4 regions of the Pseudoalteromonas sp. 10-33 genome follow, and region 1 is predicted to be linked to each of the others. Evidence: predicted binding sites of a transcription regulator. Region 1 holds the regulator's gene; each other region holds the start of a gene.
What was found. The regulator sigma-54, encoded in region 1, starts transcription at its own class of promoters, with help from an activator protein. The targets are predictions, from matches to a motif close to GTTGGCACGNNNNTNGNNT.
Positions count from the first base shown of each region.

Region 2: ATS76_RS07175 (EF-hand domain-containing protein) is a predicted target of sigma-54. The motif match lies at 1,447-1,465, and genes of this name have one in related genera.
Region 3: ATS76_RS12515 (BON domain-containing protein) is a predicted target of sigma-54. The motif match lies at 2,901-2,919, and genes of this name have one in related genera.
Region 4: ATS76_RS19035 (DUF1328 family protein) is a predicted target of sigma-54. The motif match lies at 1,586-1,604, and genes of this name have one in related genera.

Region 1 is NZ_LOFI01000001.1:234,760-240,718, reverse strand. Features, by position in the region: gene lptC (LPS export ABC transporter periplasmic protein LptC) at 1-272, shown strand, start outside; gene lptA (lipopolysaccharide transport periplasmic protein LptA) at 262-798, shown strand; gene lptB (LPS export ABC transporter ATP-binding protein) at 795-1,520, shown strand; gene ATS76_RS01075 (RNA polymerase factor sigma-54) at 1,590-3,089, shown strand; gene hpf (ribosome hibernation promoting factor) at 3,116-3,403, shown strand; gene ptsN (PTS IIA-like nitrogen regulatory protein PtsN) at 3,408-3,860, shown strand; gene rapZ (RNase adapter RapZ) at 3,880-4,725, shown strand; gene ATS76_RS01055 (HPr family phosphocarrier protein) at 4,769-5,041, shown strand; gene mgtE (magnesium transporter) at 5,151-5,959, shown strand, end outside.
Region 2 is NZ_LOFI01000009.1:8,371-14,329, reverse strand. Features, by position in the region: gene ATS76_RS07185 (TrkH family potassium uptake protein) at 1-380, shown strand, start outside; gene ATS76_RS07180 (flagellar brake domain-containing protein) at 417-1,079, shown strand; gene ATS76_RS07175 (EF-hand domain-containing protein) at 1,544-1,756, shown strand; gene ATS76_RS07170 (calmodulin) at 1,901-2,113, shown strand; gene ATS76_RS07165 (calmodulin) at 2,194-2,409, shown strand; gene trkA (Trk system potassium transporter TrkA) at 2,477-3,853, opposite strand; gene rsmB (16S rRNA (cytosine(967)-C(5))-methyltransferase RsmB) at 3,939-5,234, opposite strand; gene fmt (methionyl-tRNA formyltransferase) at 5,227-5,959, opposite strand, start outside.
Region 3 is NZ_LOFI01000024.1:22,865-28,823, forward strand. Features, by position in the region: gene ATS76_RS12500 (alpha-amylase) at 1-595, opposite strand, end outside; gene ATS76_RS12505 (tRNA1(Val) (adenine(37)-N6)-methyltransferase) at 747-1,448, opposite strand; gene srmB (ATP-dependent RNA helicase SrmB) at 1,524-2,750, shown strand; gene ATS76_RS12515 (BON domain-containing protein) at 2,991-3,311, shown strand; gene ATS76_RS12520 (mechanosensitive ion channel family protein) at 4,155-5,111, opposite strand; gene yaaA (peroxide stress protein YaaA) at 5,237-5,959, opposite strand, start outside.
Region 4 is NZ_LOFI01000015.1:5,230-11,188, reverse strand. Features, by position in the region: gene oadA (sodium-extruding oxaloacetate decarboxylase subunit alpha) at 1-863, opposite strand, end outside; gene ATS76_RS10355 (OadG family protein) at 875-1,120, opposite strand; gene ATS76_RS19035 (DUF1328 family protein) at 1,644-1,817, shown strand; gene ATS76_RS10350 (hypothetical protein) at 1,869-2,060, shown strand; gene ATS76_RS10345 (YcxB family protein) at 2,193-2,660, shown strand; gene csrA (carbon storage regulator CsrA) at 2,712-2,903, opposite strand; gene ATS76_RS10335 (aspartate kinase) at 2,995-4,212, opposite strand; gene alaS (alanine--tRNA ligase) at 4,219-5,959, opposite strand, start outside.

The sequences.
Region 1 (5,959 bases):
TTAACGCTAACGAAGCAACATTATACGAAGGCAGACAATTAATACTAGAAGGTAACGTTGTTGCTAGTAATTTAACTGATAACGCAATGATAGATAAGATAAATACTGATAATATTCAGGTAGATATAAAATTACTAACGATGCAATCAGAGCAACCTGTCATTGTTACAGGACCCAATTTAAAGATCACCGGTAAAGGCCTCGAAGCCGATTTAAAAACCGAAGTGATAAAACTAATTAACCATACGCGAACTATTTATTATGACCAATAAACTATTAACACTCTTTATCATTCCAACATTTATACTTGCATTCGGTGCAAATGCCGCTGAACCAACGGCGCCACTTACTGCAAATCAAATTTCGATTAGTGCAGATAAGCAAGAAGGTCAACTAAAAGAAAATGTAGGTATATTCGAAAAAAACGTTGAAATTATTCATGGCGACAGAAAAATTACCGCTGACCGACTAGAAGTGCATAAACGCGATGAATTGGGTGATAACAAGCAACTGTTAATTGCCACAGGTACACCTGCTTATTTTGAAGAAAAACAAGCCGACGGCACAATAATGAGCGCCAGCGCTAATGAAGTTAGATACGATGTTTCTAAACGTTTTTTAACATTAATTGGAGATGCCCAGGTCTCTCAAGCTGGGCAAAAAATGAATGCAAAAAGCATTACCTACGATATTGAGCAACAACTCATTAGCGCCGAAAAAGATGAAAGCTCAACTGATCGCGTGCACACCATTTTAGTACCTGTGGAGCCAAAAAAAAGCGATAAAGGTCAGCCATGAGTACATTAAAAGCAGAGCTATTAGCCAAAAGCTACAAAGGCCGAGAAGTCGTTAAAAATGTAGGCTTAGAAGTTAAAGCCGGCAGCATAGTGGGCTTACTTGGTCCTAACGGTGCAGGTAAAACCACCACGTTTTATATGATTGTAGGCTTAGTCCCTAGCGATAAAGGTAAAATATCTATCGACGAGAACGATATTACTCTTTTACCTATGCACAGTCGTGCTAGATTAGGCATTGGCTACTTGCCGCAAGAGTCGTCTATATTCAGAAAGTTAACCGTATATCAAAACTTAATGGCTATTTTAGAAACTCGAAAGGAGCTCACTAAGCAAGCCAGAGAAGATACACTTAATAATCTATTGGATGAATTTAGCATTCAACACATTCGCGACAGCAAAGGTATGGCACTATCGGGCGGAGAGCGTCGCCGAGTAGAGATTGCACGTGCTTTAGCAGCAGATCCAAAGTTTATTTTATTAGACGAGCCGTTTGCCGGCGTTGACCCTATTTCAGTGTTGGATATTAAAAAAATTATTGAACACCTTAAAAACCGTGGTATTGGTGTATTAATAACAGACCATAATGTAAGAGAAACCCTTGATGTTTGCGAAAAAGCCTACATTGTTTCTCATGGGGAACTGATTGCTTCTGGTACCCCTGAACACGTATTAAACGATAAAACTGTACGCGATGTATATTTAGGCGAGCAATTTAGGCTGTAACATTTACGCCTTATTTGTATGCATCTGCTAGTATTAATTATAACAACTTAAAAGGATTGTTAGAGATACATGAGGCAATCACTACAGCTGCGCATGGGCCAGCAACTTACAATGACACCTCAGTTGCAGCAAGCTATTCGCTTGCTGCAATTAAGCACATTGGATCTTCAGCAAGAAATACAAGAAGCGCTCGACAGCAACCCATTACTTGAGGTTGAGGAGCAAGACTATGCCGATGACCTTGCAGGCAAAAATGAGCAAAAAGCAGATAATGATGAAGTGACAGTAAGTGCATCTGCAGATGAAGCCCCCAGTGAGTATGAACAAGACAGTGGTGAAGCCCTAGCAAAAGATACCGTCAGTGACGACATGGCAATGGACGTTAGCTGGGATGAGTACATGAGTGCCGCCCCAGCATCGTCTTCAGGCCCCATGCCTGAAGATGAGTCTATTTATCAAGGTGCATCGACTGAAACGCTTCACGAATACTTAATGTGGCAATTACAACTAACGCCATTTAGCCCTACGGATGAAGCGATTGCTATTGCAATAGTTGAAGCCGTGGACGACTCAGGCATATTAACCCTCAGCTGTGAAGAAATTTTAGAGAGCTTTAATCAAGATAACGACGATGACGTTGAGGTTGAACTTGATGAAATAGAAGCAGTTTTAAAGCGTATTCAATTATTTGACCCTGTTGGTATTGCAGCACGAAGCTTACAAGAATGTTTGTGTATTCAGTTAAATCAATTTGATAAAGGCACTCCTTTTATTGACGAAACAAAAATGATTTTAACCGAGCACATAGATTTGTTAGCTGCTCGCGACTATCGTACATTAATGAAAAAAACGAAGCTCAAAGAAGATGAGCTTAAAGAAGTAATGACACTTATTCATACGCTTAACCCAAAGCCTGCAGACACAATAGTGCGAGAAGAGTCTGAATATGTAATACCAGATGTGTCAGTTAAGAAAATTAAAGGCCGCTGGGTGGTTGAACTAAACCCAGACAGCATGCCAAAAATTCGTGTAAACAGCCAATATGCTGCAATGTCGCGTACAGTTAAGTCGAGCGGTGATAGCCAATTTATTCGCTCACATTTACAAGAAGCTAAATGGTTTATTAAAAGTTTAGAAAGCAGAAACGACACGCTTTTAAAAGTAACTAACTGTATCGTAAAGCAACAACAAGGTTTTTTTGAACACGGTCCAGAAGCCATGAAACCTATGGTTTTAAATGATGTAGCCGAAATGGTAGAAATGCACGAATCGACAATTTCGCGCGTAACGACTCAAAAGTACATGCACACACCGCGTGGAATATTTGAGCTTAAATACTTTTTCTCAAGCCATGTAAGCACCGAAAATGGTGGAGAATGTTCATCCACAGCGATACGAGCACTTATCAAAAAACTAATCGCAGCAGAAAACTCAGCAAAACCATTGAGTGATAGCAAAATTGCGGATATATTGGCTGAGCAAGGAATTAAAGTAGCAAGACGTACAATCGCAAAATACCGCGAATCTCTTGCTATTCCACCGTCAAATCAGCGAAAGAGCCTGATCTAAGACGCTAAACAAAGAGGGTAATGCTTATGCAACTAAATTTAACTGGTCGTCATGTAGAACTAACTGATTCATTAAGAGACTATATAAATACCAAATTTGCGAAGCTAGAAAGGCACTCTGATCATATTAATAATGTTCATGTCATTCTTGATATAGAAAAATTAAATCAAAAAGCAGAAGCAACTATTCATGTAAGTGGCGCTGAATTATTCGCATCCACTGAACATCAAGATATGTATGCAGCGATTGATTCATTAATTGATAAGCTTGACCGTCAAGTAATTAAACATAAAGAGAAGCTTGCTCGACACTAATATGATGAAACTAAGTTCACTTATATGCCAGGACTGCAGCAAAGCTGCGGTCCTTTTTAATAGTAAAAAAAGAATTTTAGAGTTTATTAGCGAGCTTGCTCACGATAAATTACCTTATTTGTCTCAACAAGATATTTTGGGCGCCTTATTAACCCGCGAAAAGCTAGGTAGTACAGGAATAGGAAGAGGCATAGCTATTCCACATGGTCGAATGAGCGGCGCACAAGAACCTTTAGCATTAGTATTAGTAAGTGAAACACCGATTAACTTTGATGCTATAGACAATCGACCAGTTGATATTTTTGTTGCACTCATCGTACCTGATGGTGATAACCAGCAACACTTAAAGACGCTAGCGACGATAGCTGATAAACTAAAAAATAAAGAATTTTGCAAGCAGCTACGCTGTGCTAAATCGGATGCCGAGCTGTATCAAATTATTGTTGACCAATCGTAATAAATTTTAAGGGTGATTAATGGAGTTGATTATCATAAGTGGCCGTTCTGGTTCTGGTAAGTCGGTTGCTTTACGCGTTGTTGAAGATCTAGGTTATTATTGCGTAGATAACATCCCTGTAAATTTATTACCTTCTTTGGTAAGAAGCGTTTCTGATAACTACGATAAAATCGCTGTTAGCATCGATGTGCGAAACTTGCCAAAAGAACAAGATGAATTTAATCACATTATTGAATATTTACCGGGTTTTACAAAACCAACGCTATTTTATTTAGACAGTGAAGATCAAACATTAATAAAACGCTTTTCAGAAACAAGACGTTTGCACCCTCTATCAATCGATTCGCTACCGCTTGATTTAGCCATAAAAAAAGAAAAAGAACTACTTGATGTGCTCACTACTCGTGCCGATTACATGATAGATACCAGCGACTTGAGTGTTCATCAACTCGCTGAATCGATTCGTGAAAAAATATTAGGTAAAAAAGACAAGCAGCTGATTGTCACATTTGAATCATTTGGTTTTAAACATGGCATTCCTAAAGAAGCAGACTACGTATTTGATGCACGTTTTTTACCTAACCCACACTGGGAGCCTGAACTAAAACCACTCAATGGCTTAGACCAGCCAGTAAAAGATTATTTAGCTAGCCACAGCATAGTTCAAAAGTTCACATGGCAAATTCAAACTTTTGTGCAAACATGGTTACCTCATTTAGAACGCAATAACCGTAGCTACTTAACGATTGCTATTGGTTGTACTGGCGGACAACATCGCTCTGTATATTTAGCGCAAACAATTGGTGAAAGCTTTGCAGTTACGCATCCTAATGTAAAAATACGCCACAGAGAACAAGAAAAATAATTTATATAAACTAATAACCTGTTCAGCTTTGATAGAGTAATGTATGCGCATACAAGACACTTTTTTAATACAAAATAAATTAGGGCTACATGCCAGAGCCGCGACAGTCTTGGCTCAACTTGCTGTTAAATTTGATGCTTCAATCACTTTATTTCAAGATGACAAAGAAGCTGCTGGTGATAGTGTATTAGCACTGATGCTACTTGAAAGTAGCCAAGGTAAAGAGGTTAAAGTGGTATGTGAAGGACCTGATGCAAAACAAGCTTTAAATGCAGTTGGAGAGCTTATTTCGCAACGATTTAACGAGCAAGAGTAACGTTAATTTTTAACAATTAAATAAAATAACTATAATCAGAAATAACTGGCTAATAGTTCGTACTCTCCCACCCACTAAGTAACAGTTACAATATAAATAAAGGACGCCAATGCCCGAAGCTTTTGAACAAGACTACCCACTACAACAACTAAAACAAGTGACTAAGTCACTTAATAGTGGCCAGTTTGTTCAAGTTAGACGCATGCTCGCAAAAACCGCCCCATGTGATACTGCTTTATTATTGGAGTCGTCTCCTCATAAAATTCGTCGATTACTTTGGCAACTTGTTGACCCTGATGTTCAAGGTGACGTACTAGAAGAGTTATCAGAAGACGTACGTTTAGGCATCATAGCCCAAATGGAACCTGAGCATATTGCTGCCGCTACTGAAGACATGGGGCACGATGACTTAGGTGAAGTGTTACGTAGCTTGCCTGACACCGTTTATAAAGACGTTGTTAGCGCTATGGATATTCAAGACAGAGAGCGCGCAACACAGGCGTTGTCTTATCAAGAGCGTTCTGCTGGCGCACTCATGAACACCGATACGGTAACTATTCGTCCAGACGTTACCATTGATGTAGTACTGCGCTACATTCGACTTCGTGGAGAGTTACCTGAAGGCACAGATGATCTGTATGTAGTTGATAAACATAACTGCTTTATTGGTGCTTTATCGCTGAGTACATTACTGACTAATTCACCTGAAAAAATTGTTCGCGACTTAATGGATGAAGAGTGTGAGTCAATTCCAATATCTATGGATGAAAGTGAAGTTGCACAACTATTCGAACGCCATAATTGGATCTCTGCCCCTGTTGTTGATGATAATGATCAGCTGCTAGGTCGTGTCACAATCGATGATATTGTCGACGTTATACGAGAAGACGCCGAGCATAGCTTACTGAGCTTGGCAGG
Region 2 (5,959 bases), on a different contig from region 1:
GCGTGTTTTTACTTTACCTGCAAGGCGTACGTGAGCTAAACCGCTTAGTGCACCCTCGTGCTATTTATTCAATCAAACTTGGCCGTAAAGCATTGCCCGATAAGGTTGTAGAAGCTGTGTGGGGGTTCTTCTCTGCCTATGCCTTAGTATTTATTATTATTATGCTGGCGCTTATGGGCACGGGAATGGATAATATTACGGCGTTTTCGGCCACGGCAGCGTGTTTAAATAACTTAGGCCCAGGGTTGGGTGATGTTGCCTCGCATTATGGTGCAATAACCGACGGCGCTAAATGGTTGCTGACTATTGCAATGGTATTTGGCCGACTAGAAATTTTTACTTTGCTTGTGTTATTTACGCCTACGTTTTGGCGCGGATAAAACACAACGTTTTACTACTATGTTTATGGAATGGATATGCCAGCAACACATGCAGATAAATTAAATAATATACCGGTTGGCAGTTTAGTTGACTTAGAAATATTAACACCCACTAGCAGTAAGCGCGTGAAAACAGAAATGGTAGGCTTGCTTGACGAAAAGTTTATTATTTTAAACTTCCCTACAGCCAAACGTTTACCGGGTGCAAATGATTACTTACGAGATGGCGTCACCGTAGTTGTAAGAGCATTAATAGAGGGTGACGATGGACAAATAATTGCGTTTAGACAGCAAATTAAATCTATTGCATCACACCCCGTTAGGCTGATTTTTATAAACTACCCCAAGCAAGTTCAGCTATTTAGTTTACGTTCGCAAACCCGTATTCCAACTCTATTACCTGCAAAACTTAAACTCAGTGATGACAAGGTACTCGATGGTGTTATAAAAGATATTTCGCTAACGGGGGCTATGTTTGATGTAAAAACTGACGCAGATCTAGAAAGCATCAAAGACTCACAATGCACTGTGGTATTAGGTAGTAATAGCAAAGGCTTTGAAGGCGAAGTGTGCAGCGTGAAAGATCATAATACAGGCGTGCGTTGCGGTATTAAGTTATTAGCCAGTAAAGAAGAGATGAAAGCTTTTATGAAAGAGCACTTTATTGACCCCGCTATGATAGAACTCGATGCCGATTAGGTTTTAATGTCGCTATTTTGCAACAAAATAGCGACTTTTTACTTTATGAACGAAAATAAATTACCAACCTCTAAATTATTATTTTTTATTAAATAAAAACAGAGATATAGCATTCAAATTTTTTATATTTTATTTTATTTTTACACCTTGTTCAGTTTAAAACTTCCTGCTCAATACCTAATAACACCTTGATCATTTAAATAACTTCGCTTTGTGGTTTTTTACATTAAACCTAAATGCCTGATTTTTAATAACTTATAGTTTTTAATTAAACCAGCGTTGCTAAATAGCTACAAAAATAATGCTTAAATTTGCACTTTTTTCAGTATTTAACACGTAAGGCACTGAAAAATATAAACTAATAAATATTGGCATTTAAGTTGTAATAGTCTGGTTGTACTAATCGAAAAACGTGATTAACAGTAAGTACCAATCACTCACATACAACTTGAAGGATACATACTATGAAACGCATTAATAAAACATTAGCACTTATCGCACTCGCTTCTTCGTCAGCCGCTTTTGCAGGCTCTGACTTTAATACACTCGATGTAGACGGTAATGGTGCAATTAGCCAAGCCGAAGCATCAGTTGATGCAAAATTAATGAGCATGTTCTCAGAGCTCGATACAGACCAAAATGGTGAGTTATCAAAAGAAGAGTTTTCAAAAGCCTAAATTCAGTAAATGGAGTCCTGAGTTGCCAAAGACAACCTAAGTAGGCAAGGGAGCTTACGAAAAAGGATAACAAGGAAGTGAAACCATTTTAAAAGGGAATAAGCCCATTTTTTTGATAGAACATTAAGCATGAAGGATTAAGTTATGAAACATTTAAATAAAGCATTAGCACTTATTGCATTAGCGTCTTCTTCAGCTGCGTTTGCAGCATCAGATTTTGACAGTTTAGATACCGACAGCAGTGGAGCAATTAGCCCAAGTGAAGCGGCAATAGACACCGATTTAATGGCTGAGTTTACAGAGCTAGATACAGATGGTAACGGTGAGCTGTCTAAAGACGAGTTTGCAAAATTTTAAAGTTAACCGGTATTGGTTTAGCTATTTTTCACAGACAGGGATCTTAGAAAAGGATTTCTCATTTTACTAGGAACATCACTATGAAAACATTAAATACAACACTTGCGGTTTTAGTTTTAGCATCTTCTTCAGCAGCTTATGCAGCGGTAGACTTTGCATCGTTTGATAGCAACAGTGACGGTGTTATCAGCATGGAAGAAGCTCAAGTAAACTCACAATTAGTGAAAATTTTTAAAGATTTAGACACAGATGGAAATGGTGAGCTTTCTAAAGAAGAATTTGCCAAAGTACAGTAGCATTGATAAGCCCCAATCATACTCCACTAAAGCCGCCATGTTCAGCGGCTTTTTTGTGTTTGATGCGTTATAAAAATATAGCACTTACTTGGAAGAGCTTTTCTACTACGTTGATATGTTTTTTATCAATTAAAAACATAATCACGTGATCGCCCGACATAATAATGGTGTCGTCGTGGGCAATAAGTACATCGTCGTTACGCACAATGGCCCCAATAGTTGTTCCGGCTGGTAGTTTTATATCGGCAATTGCACGGCCAACTACTTTGGAGGTATTTTCATCGCCATGAGCAACTGCTTCAATAGCCTCTGCAGCCCCTTTACGCAATGAATACACGTTAACAATATCACCTCGACGTACATGGGTTAACAATGCAGAAATTGTTGCCTGTTGCGGCGATATGGCAATGTCTATTTCGCCACCTTGTACTAGGTCTACATACGCACCACGTTGAATAAGCACCATGGTTTTTTGCGCGCCCATGCGTTTGGCAAGCATGGCCGACATAATATTGGCTTCATCGTCGTTGGTAACGGCAATAAACACATCCACTTGTTCGATATGTTCTTCAGAAAGAAGTTCTTGATCGGAGGCGTCGCCACAAAATACTACCGTGTTGTCGAGCATTTCTGAAAGCTGTTCAGCACGTTCTTTACTGCGCTCTATTAGCTTAACGGTGTGATTTTTTTCAAGAGAGCGAGCAAGGCCTGCACCAATGTTACCGCCACCAGCAATCATTATTTTTTTGTATGAACGCTCAAGCTTCTGCAGTTCGTTCATTACGGCGCGTATATGTTTGGTTGCCGCAATGAAGAATACTTCATCGTCGGCTTCAATAACGGTTGTACCGAGCGGTTTAATGGCTTTGCCTTGACGGTAAATAGCTGCAACGCGAGTTTCTACATTGGGTATATGCTCTTTTAATGCAGATAAGGCATAGCCCACTAATAAACCACCGTAATAGGCTTTTACTGCAACTAGCGAGAGCATACCATCGGCAAACTGCAATACTTGCAATGCGCCAGGGTAGTCAATTAAGCGGCGTATATACTTAGTAACTAACGCTTCTGGGGCAATGTAATGGTCGATTGGTAAATCATCGTTTTGGAAAAGTTTTTCACGGTATTTTAAATACTGCTCAGAGCGAATTCGGGCAATTTTAGTGGGTGTATTAAAAATACTATACGCCACTTGGCACGCCACCATGTTTACTTCATCTGAGCTGGTTACCGCAATAATCATATCGGCATCGTCTGCGCCGGCGCGGCGCAAAACATCAGGGTGAGCACTGTGGCCCATTACACCTTGAAGGTCGTATTTATCTTGCAGTTCGCGTATACGATTACCGTCAATGTCTACTACGGTAATTTCGTTTTGTTCGCCTACTAAGTTTTCAGCTAGCGTGGCGCCAACCTGTCCAGCACCGAGTATGATTATTTTCATTATTTACCAGTGTATTAAGTAGTAATAAAAAGCCATTTTTAAATTTAAAAATGGCTTGTTGTACGCGTTATTAAGCCCTGTTTAACTAGGCTTTTTTAACCATTTTAGCGTAATAAAAACCATCACTTTCACCCGGAAGTAGCTGTAAACCCGGTGTGGTGAGGGTGTCTTTATCATGAAGAGGAATATGCTCTACGTCATCGTTATTAGCTAAAAATTTAGCAACTTGTTGTTGGTTTTCTTTTGGAAGAACCGAACATGTTGCATATACCAATGTACCACCAGGCTTGAGTAGAGGCCAAATGCTATTGAGTATATCGCCTTGTAGTGCGGCTAAGTCTTCAATGTCGGATGCACGGCGTAGCCATTTTATATCAGGGTGGCGACGAATAACGCCGGTTGCTGAACAAGGCACGTCTAATAAAATACGATCGAACTGTTCATCGTCCCACCATGTGTGCGGTTGCGATGCATCACCACATTGTAGGTCGGCACCTAAACCTATACGGGTTAAGTTTTGCTTTACGCGTTCAAGGCGAGTGGCATCGCTATCAAGTGCAAGTACGTCGGCGTCGGCAAGCTCTAATATATGGCATGTTTTACCGCCAGGTGCTGCACAGGCATCTAAAATAACGTCATCATCTTTTGGCTCCAAAAAGCGAGCAGCTAATTGCGCTGCTGCATCTTGCACTGAACAAGCACCCGTATCAAACTCAGGAAGTGAAAAAACATCACGCGGCTTGGCTAGTTTAATCCCATCTATAAAGTTTGGGTTTAATGTATGTTCTATATCGTTAGCCGTTAGCATATCGCTGTATTCTTGCGTGCTAAATTGTGATTGATTTACACGTAACCACATTGGCGCTTGTTGCTGGTTTTCTTCAAGTATGGCTTCCCAGTTTTCTGGGTAGGCTTCTTTTACCTGTTTAATAAACCAATTGGGGTGGTTGTATAAACACACTGGAATAAGCTTTGCTTTTTCTTCAAGCTCTGCTTGCTGGCGTTGAAAGCTACGTAAAATAGCATTTATTAACCCTTTTAATCCTAGTGCGCGCATTTGACCCAGTGCATTTACGGTCTCGCTTATTGCTGCATGCGGTGGAACGCGCATGTGCTGCAATTGATAAATACCTACGTAAAGTAAAAACTGAAAAATTCTGCGTTTACCTTTTAGTGGGCTTTCTACTAAATGTTGGCAGTAGTTTTCAAGGCTAGGTAAGTAGCGTAATACGCCATAACAAATTTGCTGTAACAGTGCTTTGTCTTTTGGTGGTAAACCTTGGCTTGCAAATGGTAGTTCTTGATTAAGCGAAGCGCCTTTATCAACCACGTTATATAAAGTCTCAGCGGCTAGCGCTCGTACGTTTTGTACTTTATTCATTATTTTCGCCTAATAGTGTGCCAGGGCTAACCCAGTCACTGCGACCATTTAAAAAGTCGCTAATTGCCATTGGTTTTTTACCTTGCGGTTGTAACTGAGTAATACTTAAAGCGTGTTCACCACAGGCAACCACAACACCGTTTTTATCACTTGTTAATATTTCGCCTGGCTTACCTGATTGATCAACTACTTTCGCTTGGTATATTTTTACGGTTTGTTCGCCCATTTGGGTAAAACACACTGGCCAAGGATTAAAAGAGCGAATATTACGTTCTATTTGCACGGCGCTCATAGACCAATCTATATTTGCTTCTTCTTTAGAGAGTTTTTTAGCGTAGTTAGCTAGCGCATCATTTTGAGGCTCAGGGGTAATGTCGTCATTAGCTAGCTTATTAACGGTGTTGATTAATGCACTAGGACCTAACTCTGCTAGTTTGTTATATAAACTGGCACTGGTTTCTGTGTCACTAATAGGGCAGCGGCTAATATGCAGCATGTCGCCGGTATCTAAGCCTTCATCCATTTGCATTATGGTTACGCCCGTTTCCTCGTCACCTGCCCAAATTGCACGTTGAATAGGCGCAGCACCACGCCAGCGAGGTAGTATAGAACCATGCACGTTTAAGCAGCCTAAGCGTGGCGCATTTAAAATAGCTTTGGGTAAAATTAATCCATAGGCCACCACAATCATTATGTCGGCGTTTAAAGCGGTGAGCTCTGCAAGT
Region 3 (5,959 bases), on a different contig from region 1:
CGTCAAACCTAAAGCCTTTTACTCCAATAGCTTGAAGGTCATTAATATAAGCCGCTATGGTATTTTGCACGTAATTTGAAGATGTGTTTAAGTCGGCAAGCCCTACCAGCTCACAGTTTTGAACGCGATAACGGTTATTACCGTAATCTTCTGGGTTAATTGAGCAGCTTTCGTGAAAATCTTGTGGGCTATAAATTGGGTATTGTTTATTCCCAAACGTGCTTCCCGCTACGCCATTCCCACTCCCAGCTGCCATGTGGTTAATTAGGGTATCTACATATATATCGACCCCTGCACTTTTACAACGGTTAACCATATCTACAAACTGCGTTCGGTTACCGCCCCGGCTTTGCAGTTGGTAGCTCACAGGTTGATAGCGAGTCCACCATTGGTTGCCTGTAATATGTTCGTTAGGTGGAGAAACCTGTACAGCAGCGTACCCTTTTGGTCCTAAAAACTGCTCACACTCTTGTGCGACATCGGGCCAACTCCATTCAAATAAATGAACAAACGTAGTGGGTGCAGCAGCTGCAAGGTTAGGTACAAGCAAACCTAGGCTTAAACCGGCGGTGGTGACAATTTTATTCAGCTTCATAGTGTGTGTTTCCAAATGTTGGCGAGCTAAACAACATGCTCTTCGTTATTTACAAGTGGTTAACACTAGTCTTGAGATTGATTAAATAACAACTGAATACGTATGCATTACGGGTAAACTATCCTTTATTATTAGATAATTGCCCACACAGTTACGCCATTTTTAAATAAAACGTCTTGCACAAAGCAACGTAATCAGTGGTGTAATTGTTGTTTAACTCTCTAATGCATAGCGTTGAATTGTCGGTTTGTGATTGTAGGTAGCTAAATGTCATTAAACTGCGGCTTATAGGTTTGCTAGGTGTCGCTTGCACTTGGCAGTGTGCATTTAAATAAAGTCCATTTTTAACGGCAAGTTCAATAAATACCTCAGCCTCAGTGCTTGGCAGTATTAAACAAAATCGTGACTGTGAATGACTTAGTTGCCTAAACGCGTTAATTAACTCCTCAAAGCTTAATCCATCAGTGTGGCGTGCAGTATTTCGGGCGGCATTATTACCTTTTAGACTATGATTAAAATATGGCGGATTAGAAATGATTACATCAAAGGGAGTATCACTATTAAAGCTTTGAATAGTTTGGTGCTTAATAGTTATATTGGGCCACGGACTATTAGCTACGTTTTGGATTGCTTGATTGTATGCGTTTTTATCTATTTCAACCGCGGTAATACTCAATGTTGGCCTGCGCTGTTTACACATTAACGCCAATAACCCTGTGCCTGTACCAATATCTAATAACGTGTTTGCATCCGTTAAGTTTGCCCACGCGCCAAGCAAAATGCCGTCGGTTGAAACCTTCATTGCGCAATGGTCGTGTTCAACCTTAAATTGTTTAAATGCAAAACCAGACATTTTTTCACCTTTTCATTCACCAAGCGCAGCATAGCGCGTATAATCAAGGTAATTGTCCACTATTTTAGACACTCTATGCAATTTTCTGAATTTGATCTTGATACCAAATTACTCGACGCCATTAATAAAATGGGTTACGAAACGCCGACCAGTATTCAACAGCAAGCTATTCCTGAAGCCCTTCAGGGACGTGATATTTTAGCGTCTGCGCCAACAGGCACAGGTAAAACAGCGGCATTTTTAATTCCTGCTATTCAATACTTATTAGATTTTCCGCGCCGTGAACCTGGTTTTGCCCGCGTATTAATAATGACCCCAACACGTGAGCTGGCTTATCAAATTCATGAGCAATGTGAGTTACTAGCAAAACGTACGCACCTGAAAATAGGTGTAGTAACCGGCGGTATTAACTACGGAACGCATAAAGAAATTTTTGAAAAAAATAACGACGTGTTAATTGCCACTCCAGGGCGATTAATGGAATACCTTGAAACTGAAAACTTTCATGCTGAACACGTCGAAATGCTTATTATTGATGAAGCCGACCGCATGCTAGACATGGGTTTCAAAAAAGAAATGAGCCGTATTTGTGACGAAGCTAAAAACCGCCGTCAGTGCTTTTTGTTCTCTGCTACCCTTGAGGGCGACAGCGTAGAGCGATTTGCAGAAACTACATTAAACGACCCGGCTCTATTAGAAGCTGAGTCGTCTCGTAAAGAAAAAGCTAAAATTCACCAATGGGTTCACCTTGCTGATGATTACCACCATAAACTAGAGCTTTTAGTCAACACCCTTAACGGCCCAGACGTTAGTAAAGCTATTGTGTTTGTTAAAACCCGTGAGCGTTTAGAAACACTCATTGGTGAATTAACTAATAACGGCGTAAAAGCCGCCTGGCTGCGTGGTGAAATGCCCCAAGACAAGCGCATGAAAGCAATGGAAAACTTTCATAGCGGCCGCACTAAAATATTGATTGCAACAGATGTAGCCGCCCGCGGTATTGACGTATCTGACATTAGCCATGTTATTAACTTTGACATGCCACGAACAGCTGACGTATATGTACACCGAATTGGCCGTACGGGTCGTGCAGGTAAAAAAGGTATCGCTATATCATTAGTGGAAGCGCACGATATTGGTATTTTGTACAAAGTAGAACGCTACATTGAACAAAAGCTTAAACGCCGTGTAATTAAAGGTATAGAGCCTCAGCATAAAGAGGCTAAGCCACCCGCTAAAAAGCGTAAAGATCCGGTAAAAATGAAAGCGAAGAAAAAAGCGAAAGTTAAAAAGAAAAAATAACTTAGCATTTTTACCAAAGCCGGCGCATGCCGGCTTTTTAATGCGCGTAACAAATGTAACCAGTGCATGTAACACCTACTCATTTAAATGTAATTATTGCCCACCTGAATTCTTACTTAATAAAATATCCTTACATTTCAATTAATTAATATTGGCATTGAACTTGTAATATTAAATACAGAATGGCCAGAGTAATTAATGATTTGGCTGAATATTTAATTTATATAAAAGGATTGAGTTATGAACCGCTTAAAGTTAACTATTGCTTTAGTTTCGTTTTGTTGTTTATTTTTGCTAGCGTGCGCTACCAAAGTGAGTGCAGCAACACACCTAGCCGTAGTGAGCAGCGTAGCAACTCAACCTAACCTACAACAAACCATTACCAGCACGCTTCGTACTAACCCTAACTTTGCATTAAGCAATATTCGTGTTCAGGTTAAAGATGGCGAGGTAGTATTACATGGTCAAGCGCAAACAGGTTTTGAACGTGCGCTTGCACAAAAATTTTTAGAAAATATGGATGGGGTTAAAATCATTCGTAACAAAATTAGTGTTATTTAAATCATACTTTTATTGACCTGCCCCATGGTTAAGAGACTTACAAACATATTGAATAATATTTAAATTTAATTCTTTAGACAGAGTTCAGGTTAACTCAAATTGATCCTAGGCGCAGTATGTTACTCCAACACATGCTGCGCTTTTTTATACCTGTATTAGTTTCAAAAAACACTAACAGCAAAGAATAACCCCACTCTAACTACCTTTATTTACCGTTTGATACACAGTGATAAGTTGTGTGCATTACAACCTAATATTTGACAAAATAACCTACTCCTAAAATAACAGACTTATATTAAGAAGAGGCCTGTTTAACTGCCATTATTAAAGCGTGTCCTATCTAGGCGTAACATAACTAAGGTGCGCGATTTGTGACCCAGTAAGCTCAGTCCCTACTTCTGCATTATTTTAATGACTACGCCTATGTACGTATAACTTAAAGTCGTATACAGCTCATATGCCCTACTTGCTCTTTATGACCTATTCTTTAAGCAACAAGGAGAAGCAACCTATGAGGGGACCTCAAAGGTTACTGCATGTTTTATATTTATGCTGCGTTATCGTCGGTTTCGGGAAGTAACTACACAATAGGCTTAGCCTTATCGATATATTACATAGCCCGCTTCCAATTTCATCTCAAAAGGTAAGTAGACATAAATTTATAATTAGTTAACGTTGTTCTCACCTTCTCAAACATTTAAGTAGCCATAAAAAATGCAGCTTTATAAAGCTGCATTTAGTTGTTGTGACTCGTAAGTCATTTTTTCTTTAGCTAACGGCGCATATAAATGTAAAAGTGCGCTAAGAGTGAGTAAATAATTCCCAATGGTATTGTTGGCTCATTTATTCATTTTGGCTTGAACCTGAACCATCAGCATCCCCTTTGTTAGATGATTGCTGGCTAATTTTATCGCTGATCATAGCATCAAGCTTTTCCCCGCCTTTAATACCAAAATCAAGCGTACGAATAGGAAATGGAATACTAATATCAGCTTCATCCAGCGCTTGCTTCACTGCTACAACCCCTTTGTGGCGTACTGTCATAAAATCTGGTTCACCTGGGTATTTAATCCAAAACCAGACCAGTAAATTAATGCTACTGTCACCAAAGCCTTCGGCATAAACATCGGTTTCGTTTTTACGAATAACAAAGTCAAAGTCGTTAATCTTATCTACAATAACTTCTTTGGCTTTTTCTATGTCGTCGGCGTACGAAATACCTACAGGTACTTCTATACGTCTAACCCCGAGTGTCGTGTAGTTTTTTAACACATTTCTAAACAACACCTTGTTAGGTACTAAGATTAACTGCCCGTAAAAGCTTTCTATTAACGTGTTACGTAGGTTTATTGAGTGAACTGAGCCAAACACGTCGTCGGTTTCAATTACGTCACCTGTTTTAAAGGGTTTGCGTATACCCATTGCGATACCCGCAATCAAGTTTTCGGTCATATCTTGAAACGCAAAACCTATGGCTAAACCAACAATACCCGCACCGGCTAATAAAGAGGTAACCGTACCTTTTAACCCCACAAAATCCAGCGCTATAAACACCCCAACACACAGTACAATAACCTTAAATATGGAGGCCATTAAATCGGCTATTTGTTGTGAGTCGAGTGAACGGCGCAATATGTTTTTCATTAGGGTGCCAGCAAAGCGCGCTAGCATTGAAAATATAATGGCAATAATAACCGCCACTATAAAATTAGGGATGTGACTTATAACAACATCAAACCAACCGCCGAGTTTTTCTTCGATAAGTTTTTCGGCTTCTGTTATCGAGGGTATGCTGATCATTTTTGTGCACCTATGAGTAAATAATAATGTGAATACTTTACTCATAGGTGCAAGTTTAGCGCCAGCGTATAAAAAGCCATGCATTGCATGGCTTTTTAAATATATGTTTAGCTGTATTTAACACGTTAGCTTTGTTCGTCGCGCATAAATACAGGCTCTAACTCTTTAGTTGTTGCCTCAGCGCTAAAGTAATAACCTGCAACGGTAAATTCTTTTAGCTGACTTAACTGCGTTACTTGGTTTTCTATAATGTAACGCGCCATCATGCCACGTGCTTTTTTAGCGTAGAAACTAATGACCTTATATTGCCCATTTTTACAGTCTTTAAAGTGCGGCGTAATAATTTGCGCGTTAAGCGCTTTTTTATCTACCGCTTTAAAGTATTCGTTAGAGGCAAGGTTAACAAGATATTGTGCATCTTGTGCTTTTATTACTTCGTTTAGTTTGTCAGCAATAATACTGCCCCAAAACTCATACAGGTTTTTACCTCGCGAGTTTTCAAGCTTAGTGCCCATTTCTAGTCGATACGCTTGCATTAAATCAAGCGGTTTTAATAAACCATATAATCCAGATAATATACGCAAATGGCTTTGCGCGTAATCAAGGTCACTTGCAGTTAACGTGCTCGCCTCTAACCCACCGTATACGTCACCATTAAAAGCAAGTGCGGCTTGCTTGGCGTTATCAGAGGTAAAAGGTTGCGACCATTCGCTAAAACGCGCTGCGTTAAGGCCTGAAAGCTTGTCGCTAATTTTCATTAAACTGCCAATTTGCGCAGGTGTTAGTTCACGGCATACTTTTATGAGTTCCTCGCTATGCTCGAGTAATTCAGGCTGAGTGAACTTATC
Region 4 (5,959 bases), on a different contig from region 1:
TCTACGCCTTTTAAACTCCCTTCAAACGCTGCGTATTTTTTACGAACATCTCTAAAGTAAGCTGCAATTTCTTCAAGTTGGTTTAAATCAAGCTCAGTATCTCGCGCTGTACCTTCAACAATTGCTACAATGGTTTCTGTTGCTGAGTGACCGTAAGTCATACTCATAGACGAGATAGCGGTATCAAGCATATCAATACCTGCATCAATCGCTTTTTGGTACGTAGCAGTACTTAAACCTGTTGTAGCATGGCATTGCATAGCAATTGGAATCGACACTGTTTCTTTCAGCGCTTTTATGAGCTCTTCTGCGTCATATGGCTTTAACAAACCCGCCATATCTTTAATACAAATTGAATGACAACCCAGCTCTTCTAATTGCTTGGCTAGCGTTAACCACATATCAAGTGTATGAACAGGGCTTACCGTATACGAAATAGTACCTTGAGCATGAGCACCTACCTTAACAGCCGCTTTAATGGCTGTTTCTAGGTTACGTACATCATTCATTGCATCAAAAATACGAAAAACATCAACACCGTTTTTGTGTGCGCGCTCAACAAACTTTTCAACAACATCGTCAGCATAATGGCGGTAACCTAATAAGTTTTGACCGCGTAATAGCATTTGCTGCTTAGTATTTGGCATCGCTTTTTTAAGCGCACGAATACGCTCCCACGGATCTTCACCTAAATAACGAATACAAGAATCAAAGGTCGCACCGCCCCACGATTCAATTGACCAGTAACCTGCATCATCTAATTTACTTGCAATCGGTAGCATGTCATCTAAGCGCATACGCGTGGCAAGTAATGACTGATGCGCATCACGAAGAACCAATTCTGTTAATTTTAATTTAGCCATGTGTGTGCCCCTTATTTGTTATTTGATTTGTACTGAGCAATGGCAGCACTAATAGCAGCGATGTGCTCATTTGGCACACCTTGAGATTTAAACGATGGTGACTTAACTGGAGTCGCAACTTCGGCAGGGCTAAAACGCGCCACTAAGTTAGACATTATTGTAACTGCGCCAATTAATATCGAAAGAAAGACAAACACTCCAACCATACCTGTTAGCATTAAGCTACCAGCGGTTGTAAGTACAGCACCTATATCCATTTTTCTCCCCTTGAAACCCATATCGAAAATAAAAAGTCGATTTAGTTAAATATTTATTCACTAGATAATAACAAAACAAATATCTTTGTCTAGCCATTGTAAATTGGTAAAACCAATTAAAATAAAAATAACATATAACCAAATTTATTAACCACAGTAAAAACCCTTACCCATCAACACCCCATAATACACACAAAAAATACTCACTATATTTTTAAGCTATAGCTGAATTTTTAACAAAGCCGAATTCCCCGTACTTTACTGAACCTAAAATCACTCATAATGTGTAGAAAAAAACAAACTTGTTAATTGGTCTTACCAAGAGAGGCTTTTCTAAGCACCCTTTAATTTCAACCTATACTTGTGTGTGAATAAGTTACACAACCCAACGTAAAAGTTACCAATTTAACAAAGTCAAAAAACAAACAAAAACATACAAGATACTGATATAAAACAAAAATATATTATGGCACAGTACTGGCATTAACTATTGTGTACAAATTTGATAACCAAGGAGAAAACAATGTTACGCTGGACAATCACATTTTTAGTTATTGCTTTAATCGCTGCAGTGTTGGGTTTTGGTGGCATCGCAGGTGCCGCAGCTGGTATAGCAAAAATTATATTCTTTATTTTTATAGTACTTTTAGTTATTTCGTTAGTTTCGGGTGCGCTACGTGGTAAATCACCCAGGTAGGCATATACTCAACTAACACTACAATTTTATTTATTTACAAGGAATTACATTATGAACTCTACAACTTTAAAAGCAGCACTAATTGGTCTTTTCGCAAGTTTTTTCATCATGGGTTGTCAAGATAACAACGCAGAAGAAGCCGGAGAACGTATTGATGAAGTAGTAACAGATGTACAAAATTCTGTTGAAGATACGTGCGAAGAAGTGAAAGAAGGCGTAAACGCTGAAGAAACTAACTGTTAATAGTTAGTATATTATTAAAAAACGGCTCTTAAGCCGTTTTTTTATGCCTAAAATAAATGCACGCATTATAAAGCTGCTCATTTATAAGCGAACTTGCTAAAATATATAAAACGATTTTTAAAGCAAGGCACTATGTCATTTTCAACCACCTACACACTTGATAAACCCTACTTTTACGAATGCTTTGACGAGTCACTTCCTTACAGCAAACGCGCACAACCTAAGTACTTTTTACTGGTACTGTTAGTCTCGCTTGGTTTATTTAGCATTTACGGTTTAGCTGATCATTATTTAGGAACATTTTTGATCATGGTTGCTGTGCTTGAATGCGTTGCTTTTTATTACCGCAGGCCATGGTGGGTGACCAGACAAATGTTTAGCCGAGCATCAGGTTCTGAGGTTACACTCACCTTTGATGATGAAGGCATTAAATCGGCAAACCATTACAAAAGCTACCAACTAGCTTGGCAAGACATCGCTGAGGTAATTGAAACGCCACGGGGCGTGTTAATTAAAAATAAAAACAGCCTGCAATATATTTCAAAGCAAATACTCACAGATGAAATGCTCGATTTTATAAACAAAAAAGCCACTCAATGAGTGGCTTTTTGACTTAGCTAAATAATTTATTTAGCTAGGTATACGTGTTGATTAAGCATTGCCCGGATTAGGGTTAGACTTTTCAGCTTGTATACGCATGTAAATTTCTTCACGATGCACTGATACGTCTTTTGGTGCGTTTACACCAATTCGAACTTGATTTCCTTTAACACCTAAAACGGTTACAGTTACTTCGTCACCGATCATAAGGGTTTCACCTACTCTACGAGTTAGTATTAGCATTCTCTTGCTCCCATGTTCCAATTAAAATTATAAGATTCCGCTTATCCATATTAATGAAAAATAGACTAAAAAGTAAGTAAAAACTCACTATCTATCTACTTTCCGTTAAAAATGCTTTATGTAATGCACGAACTGCCAACTCAAGGTACTTTTCATCTATTAAAACAGAGATTTTAATCTCTGAAGTAGACACTAAAACAACGTTAATATTTTCCTGCGCCAATGCATCAAAAAATAAACTAGCAACACCCCAGTGCGATTTCATGCCCATACCAACAGCAGATATTTTTGCTATGGTTGTTATCCCGCTTATATTTTCAGCACCTAAGGACACCTTTTTCTCGGTTAGTAATTCAAGTGCTTGCAGGTAGTCATTCGAGTGCACAGTAAAAGCATAGTCTATTTTTTCAAAGATATGATTAACTTGATTAATCATATCTATTTCGATGCCGTTATCAGCAAAAAGTTTCAATATTTTTACAAGATTTTGAGTGCCACTTTGTACACCCTGTACCTTAATTAAGCACTCATCTGCGTTAAATGCAATACCCGAAACAACTTTACTTGGCATGTCGTTTTCCTCAAACGTGATCAATGTCCCTTCATCGGGATTAAAGCTCGAAAGCACCCTTAGTGGAACATTGTGTTTACCTGCCGCCTCTACAGAGCGAATATGCAATACTTTAGCACCTAAGCTTGCTAACTCTAGCATTTCAGCAAAGGTCACTTTACTCATTCGCCGTGCGTTAGGTTCAACCCGAGGATCTGTAGTATATACGCCATCAACATCGGTATAGATCTGACATTCGTCGGCTTTTATAGCCGCGGCTATTTCTACCGCCGACGTATCAGTGCCGCCTCTGCCAAGGGTTGTTATATTGCCTTCAACATCACGCCCCTGAAACCCGGCAATAATAGCAATACGGTTATGCTCAAGTTCATGCTTTAAACGCGTAGCTGCAATGTCTGTAATGCGGGCTTTACCGAACATATTATCGGTTTGAATATTAACTTGATCGGCAAGCAGGCTTACGGCTGAGTGGCCGCGTTTGATTATAGCCATAGCCAATAAAGAAACCGATATTTGCTCGCCGGTACTAATTAGTACGTCGAGCTCGCGGTTACTAGGACGGGAATCTATTTGTTTGGCAAGATTAATTAAGCGGTTGGTTTCTCCCGACATAGCCGAGAGCACCACAACCACTTGATGACCTTGTTGCCTAGTTTTAACAACAAGGTCGGCGACCGCTTCTATTCGCTCTATTGAGCCAACCGACGTGCCGCCATACTTTTGTACAATTAACGCCACTTAGGCTTAAGTACGCTCAGTTAACCAAGCAGTAACGCTATCAAGTGCAGCAGCAAGGTTTTGTGGTTCAGAACCACCAGCTTGTGCCATATCAGGACGGCCGCCACCTTTACCGCCTACTTGGCCGGCCATGTGGTTTACAAGCTCACCGGCTTTTACTTTGCCAGTTAAGTCTTTAGTCACACCGGCAATTAGGCTTACTTTGTCGCCACTGGCAACACCGAGGGCAATAACACCTGAGCCAATCTTGTTTTTAAGGTCGTCAACCATACCACGAAGCGCTTTAGACTCAGTACCTTCAACGTTTGCAACTAATAATTTAACGCCATTAATGTCTACTATAGAATCTAATAAAGACGCACCTGCAGCGCTCGCTAGCTTATCGTTAAGCTGAGCAATTTGCTTTTCAAGGCCTTTAGACTTTTCAAGCAAGGCAGTTACTTTTTCAAGTACTGATGCGCTATCGCCTTTCACAAGCGCTGCTACATCGCTAAGCTGTTGCTCTTGCTCACTTACATAAGCAACTGCATCTGCGCCAGTTACTGCTTCTATACGGCGAACACCGGCAGCAATACCGCTTTCAGATACAATTTTGAATAAGCCAATATCACCCGCACGCTCAACGTGTGTACCACCACAAAGCTCAATTGAGTAATCACCAATGGTTACTACGCGTACCTCGTCGTCATACTTTTCGCCAAACAGCGCCATAGCACCTTTCGCTTTAGCATCATCAATAGCCATAAGCTCAGTGTTAAGTGCAAAGTTACGGCGAATTTCGTCGTTAACTACACGCTCAATATCACGTAGCTCGTCTTTAGTAACGGCTTCAAAGTGCGAGAAATCAAATCGTAAACGATCCGCTTGAACTAACGAGCCTTTTTGGCTTACATGTTCACCTAATAACTGGCGTAATGCTTCATGTAAAATATGCGTAGCTGTATGGTTTTTCTTAATACGATCACGGCGTGCGTCATCAATAGTGGCATCCACTTTATCGTTAACACCAATACGGCCTTGTACTGTGCCGTGGTGCGCAAATGCATTACCCAATTTAGTGGTGTTAGTCACATTAAACTCGCCACCAGCAACTGTAATTGTGCCTGTATCGCCCGTTTGGCCGCCAGATTCTGCGTAAAACGGTGTGCGGTCTAGTACAACAATACCTTCTTGGCCATCTTCTAATAACTGTACGGCCTCACCACCAGCAAACACTTCAACCACTGTCGCACTGTAATGCGTGCTGTCGTAGCCTTTAAAGTCAGTGTGTTTATCTGATTTTAATTGCTCGTTGTAATCGGCACCAAATTTACCCGCTTGCTGCGCAGTTTTACGCTGTACAGCCATGCATTCTTCAAAGCCTTTATGATCAATGGTCATTTGGCGTTCACGCGCAACATCGGCTGTTAAATCGGCAGGGAAACCATAGGTATCGTAAAGTTTAAAGACTAAATCACCTGGGATCACATCGCCTTTAAGGTCACTTAAGCTTTCTTCTAAAATAGCTAAGCCGCGCTCAAGTGTTTTACCAAATTGCTCTTCTTCAATGCGTAATACTTTTTCGATAATTTCTTGTTGCTTAGCAAGCTCAGGGTACGCTTGACCCATTTGCTCAATAAGTGCAGCAACTAATTTAAAGAAAAACGCGCCTTGTGCGCCAAGCTTATTACCATGGCGCACAGCACGACGAATAATACGACGAAGTACGTAACCACGGCCTTCGTTAGATGGCATAACACCATCTGAA